2 regions of the Halomonas sp. PAMB 3264 genome follow, and region 2 is predicted to be linked to the other one. Evidence: riboswitches for the same ligand, from Rfam matches in the RefSeq annotation. Region 2 holds a riboswitch; the other holds the start of a gene.
The links. Region 2 has a riboswitch for cobalamin ahead of RN347_RS10235 (TonB-dependent receptor domain-containing protein). Riboswitches for the same ligand answer to the same signal wherever they lie in the genome.
Positions count from the first base shown of each region.

Region 1: it holds a riboswitch for cobalamin, as region 2 does, so the genes downstream of both, RN347_RS01485 (ABC transporter substrate-binding protein) here and RN347_RS10235 (TonB-dependent receptor domain-containing protein) in region 2, are expected to answer to the same signal.

Region 1 is NZ_CP134866.1:321,044-323,425, reverse strand. Features, by position in the region: gene RN347_RS01495 (cytochrome c oxidase assembly protein) at 1-573, opposite strand, end outside; gene RN347_RS01490 (DUF2243 domain-containing protein) at 574-1,041, opposite strand; cobalamin riboswitch at 1,135-1,325, shown strand; gene RN347_RS01485 (ABC transporter substrate-binding protein) at 1,366-2,382, shown strand, end outside.
Region 2 is NZ_CP134866.1:2,263,317-2,265,698, reverse strand. Features, by position in the region: gene RN347_RS10245 (histidine phosphatase family protein) at 1-431, shown strand, start outside; gene RN347_RS10240 (bifunctional adenosylcobinamide kinase/adenosylcobinamide-phosphate guanylyltransferase) at 383-850, shown strand; cobalamin riboswitch at 871-1,076, shown strand; gene RN347_RS10235 (TonB-dependent receptor domain-containing protein) at 1,212-2,382, shown strand, end outside.

The DNA of each region.
Region 1 (2,382 bases), 1.8 Mb from region 2:
CACGATCAGACGAAAGCGCAGGCTTAGCCGGTGGGGCGAGGCGTCGGGCTCGGCGAGGATCGCCCAGCAGAAGAGATACCCCGCAAGCAGAAAGTGCAGGTGAATCATGTAGTGAAGCAGGGAGTTTTCCAGCGAGGCGGCGTAGAGCGGCGTCAAATAGAGTACGTACATGCCGCCCACGTTGAGCAGCGTTGCGGTGACCGGGTGGGTCACCAGGCGCATGAAACGGCTGTGCAGGAACCTCACCATCCATTTCCCGCCCGCCTGGGGCAGCGTTTTGAGTAGCAGCGTCATCGGCGCGGCCAACACCCAGAAAAGCGGCGCAAACATGCCGATCAAAAGGTGCAGCGTCATATGGCCGACCAGATCACCATGCGCCCAGGCCATCAACGAAGGCCAGAAGGCAATGGCCAGAAGTGCGCTGCCAAGAAGGAAAAAGCCGCAGCGCCAGAGGCTCCAGCCAGACCCGCCCGCCCGCTGAAGCCCGGCCGCCGCCAGATACTGGCAGGTGACGAGCACGACCAGTAAAAACGGCAGCCAGTCGAGCGGCGAAGCGGGGTGGCCGGCGTGCATTCAGCGCGCGGGCAACACGCGGGCGCGGCGCCAGAACCACGCCCCGATCAGCAGAAACCCGATCGCGAAGGCATTCCAGACCAGGTCGTACATCAGCGGGTCCACTCCGTAGCGAATCTGGTGCAGACGTAAAATCTTGTGGTTGATGAGGCCGTCGAAGAGCTGAAAGCCGCCCATCCCCAGAAAGAACCCCGCCTTCGCCCAGGCCACGCTCAAGCGTCCCCGCTGGGAAAGCTCCAGCAGTAGAAACACGCCGACCACCACCGCCAAGAGCTCAAAGGCGTGCAAAAGGCCGTCGGAAAGAATGCCGAACGCGGGGGTGGAAAAGTCGAAAAAGTGGTGCCACTGCAGCAGCTGGTGAAAGACGATTTCATCGAGCGCCGCCATGGCGCCGATGCCGACCAGCACCGCCGCCCAGCGCGAGCGCTCGATGTCATGGATATCACTTTTGTTCGCATCATACGTCATGGGCGCGCTCCCTGGTGTCGCTATCAGCGTAGGCAAGGCGCCGGGCGAGCGCCACCGCGGCGCGGGCCGTGATTGCCCTACTTTGCAGCGCTCTCTAGAATGGCCGGCGTCGGTGTTCCGTACGGAACTTGATAGGGAATCCGAAGCGCTTCGCGCGAACCGGAACTGCCCCCGCAACTGTAGGCGGCGAGCAATGCTCACACGTGCCACTGGACATCCGTCCGGGAAGGCGAGCTAGCGACGACCCGTGAGTCAGGAGACCTGCCGACGCATCCTCACAACCAGGCCGCGCCATACGCGCGCCGATCATGCACGGGAGTGTACATGATGTTGAAGCGATCCCCGGCGCTGGCCCTGGCAGGGCTGTGCGTCTCTCTGGGCGCGCCCCCGCACGCCCAGGCCGCCACCGCCTACCCGCTAACGCTCGAAAGCTGTGGTCACGACATCATCCTGGAAAAGGCGCCGGCGCGCGTGGTCACCATCGGCCAGGCGCCGACGGAGATGCTCTACCTGCTGGGCCTTGAAGAGCACGTGGCGGGCACCTCGCTCTGGGTCAATCCGGTGCTCGAGACGTTTGCCGAGGCGAATGCCGACGTCGAGCGGTTGTCCGACAACGCGCCGAGCTTCGAGAGCGTGCTGGCGCAAGAGCCGGACCTGGTGATATCTGCCTACGAGTGGATGGTCGGCCCGGCCGGCGCCGTGGGTACGTCCGCGATGTTCGACGACGCCGGCGTGCCGCTCTGGACGCTGCCCACCGAGTGTGTGGGCAAGGACAACCATCAGAGCATGGATGGCGCCCGCGAACGCCTGTTTGACCCGGCGCTGGTGTACCAGAGTATCGAAACGCTGGCTGATATTTTCGACGTTGCCGAGCGCGGCGAGAGCGCGGTGAGCGATCTTCAGGCGCGAGAAACCGCCGCGATCGAGGCCGCCCAGGCACTCGATTTATCGAATGAGCTTCGCGGCGTGTTCTGGTACTCCTCGGCGGACCTGGGGATCGATCCGTACGTTGCCGGCGTCAACAGCGTGCCGGACTGGATGATGACGACGCTTGGCATCGACAACGTGGTGCGTATTGATCAGGAGTGGCCGACGGTGGGCTGGGAGAGCATCGCCCGCGCCGACCCCACCTTCATCGCTGCCGCGCGCATGGATCGGCGCCGCTTTCCCGCCGACGACATCGCTGTGAAACGCGAATTCCTGCAAAACGATCCGGTCACCCGGCTGCTCGAGGCCGTCGAGCAGGACCGGCTGGTCGAGATCGACGCCCACGCCATGGATCCGTCGATTCGCAGCATCTACGCCCTCGAGACGCTGGTCGAGGCGCTGGCCGAGATGGAT
Region 2 (2,382 bases):
CCCGGCCCGACGCTGCGACTGAGAGCGTTTATCTGGAGCCCCGACTTCGCGAGCTCGATTTCGGCGAGTATGAAGGCAAGGTTTACGACGAACTCAAGGACAATCCGGGCTACAGGGCATGGATTGATAGCGTTGGAGAGCTTAAAATCCCTGGCGGCGAATCCGCCGGGGATTTGCGCACGCGCCTTGACGGCTGGCTGTCGACGCTTGCCGACAACGCGCGCGCTTTGGGCCACCGGCGCGTGCTGGCCGTCACCCACGGCGGTGTGATTCGTGAACTGAGACGGCGTTTTGAAACCGTGGATTTCTGGGAGGCCACGGTGACCCAGGCCACCGGCCGGCGCCTGAACCTGTCCCATCGCGCTAGAGAAGGAGAGTGGCAATGCAGCTTTTCATCGGCGGTGCCCGCGCAGGCAAGCGCGACGCCGTAAAAACGCGCTTTCAAAACGCCGCCTGGTGGACCCTCGCCCCGGGCCAGCGGCTGGCGGACTGCCACTCGATTCTGATTCCCGACACGCCGCTGGTGATCAACGGCGTGCTCGACTGGGTGGCCCGCGACGGCGCTTTTGATACCGACAGCGACCACCTGCGCGCCCAGTGGCGCGAGGATCTGGCCGCGCTTTGCCGTGCCGCGAAGGCGTGCAACGCCACGATCGTGCTGATCCTGAGCGAGGTCGGCCGAGGGCTGGTACCCATGGCGCGCGAAGAGCGCCGCCTTCGCGATCTCAACGGCTGGTTCAGCCAGGACGCCGCGCGCCACGCCGAGCGTGTCTGGTACGTGCGTCACGGCCTGGTGCAGCGCCTGGCCGCGCCCAGCATTGCGCAAGCGAGCCTGGCCGAGTGCGATTGACCTGGCCTTAACGGCTTGCTAGTTTACGCTCACTTTTGGGTGCCGACCTTGCGTCGGTTAAACGGGAAGCTGGTGTCCATTCCAGCGCTGCCCCCGCAACGGTAATCGAGTCAACAACGGCCACTACGCCACTGTGTCGCGCGCGACATGGGAAGGCCGCCGTTTGAAAAAGGCCTCGCCTTTTTGCTCGTCAGCCCGGAGACCGGCCCAAAACCACGGTTTCACTACCATCAATGCCGAGTCGCGGAGGGCGTGCTCAGGGCTGATACGGGGCACTCGACCCCGCATTTCCCCTTGCTCCTTCGCCGCGCGGCCATAAAAAAATCGGCCGTGCGGGTGAGCACGGCTCAAGGGGCTTATCATGACCTACGCGCGACCCACCCTGGGGCTTGCCGCCTTTACGCTCGCCGCACTGCCGCTGGCCGTTCACGCCCAAACGGTGTCTTCGAACACTCCCGAGGAGAAGCAGGCGCTCAACCCGGTGGTCGTAACCGCGGCCCTTGCCCCGCGCACCGCGAATCAAAGCCTTTCATCCGTCACCGTGCTCGATGAGGCCACTTTTCACCGGCAGGACCCTGTCAGCGTCACGGACCTCTTGCGTGGCCAGCCCGGGGTCGACGTTTCCAGTAACGGCAGCTTCGGCAAGAATGCGAGCGTGTTTCTTCGCGGTACCGGCAGCAGCCAGAACGTGCTGCTGATCGACGGCATTCGCCTGCGCTCGGCCACCAGCGGCGGGGCGGCCTGGGGAAGTATCGACCCGCGCCTGTTTGAGCGCGCCGAAATCGTGCGCGGACCAAAAGGAAGCCTTTACGGGGCGGACGCCATCGGCGGTGTCGTGCAGCTCTTCACCCACGCCCCGGAGGAGGGCAACGGCCCGCAGCCCCGGCTTTCGTTTGGCGGCGGCTCCTTCGGCACGGCGCGCGCAAGCGCAGGGCTCAGCGGGTCAGAGGGCGGCACCCGCTATAGCTTCGCGGCGAGCCACTTCAACACCGACGGCGTGCCGGTGCGCCGCAGCGGTGACGACAAGGGCTATGACAACACCACGGCACTCGCCCGGGTGTCGCACACCTTTGATAACGGGGGCGAGGCCGGCGTACTGGCGCTGCGCGCACGCGGCAACAACGAATACGACGGCGGCGAGAACGACTTTGTCCAGCAGGTCGCCGGCATCTATGCCGAGCTTCCGGTGGGGGATGCCTGGCGCTCGCGGGTGACACTTTCCGAGGCCCGCGACGAAAGCGATAACGTCGACGAGTTCGGCGGCTCCACCTTCGATACGACCATCCGCACCGCGCGGCTTGAAAACACCTTCACCGTGGGGGCTCACGAGTTCATTGCCGGCGTCGAGCAGAGCGAAGACCACATCGACAGCACCGTCGATTACGACGAGACAAGCCGCGACAACACCGCCGCCTTCACCCAAGCGCTTTTCGATTTCGCCCCGTTCACCCTGCAAACCAGCGCCCGCTTCGATCACAACGAAAGCTACGGCGACGAGGTGACTGGAAGCGTGGCGCTCGGCTTCGACCTCG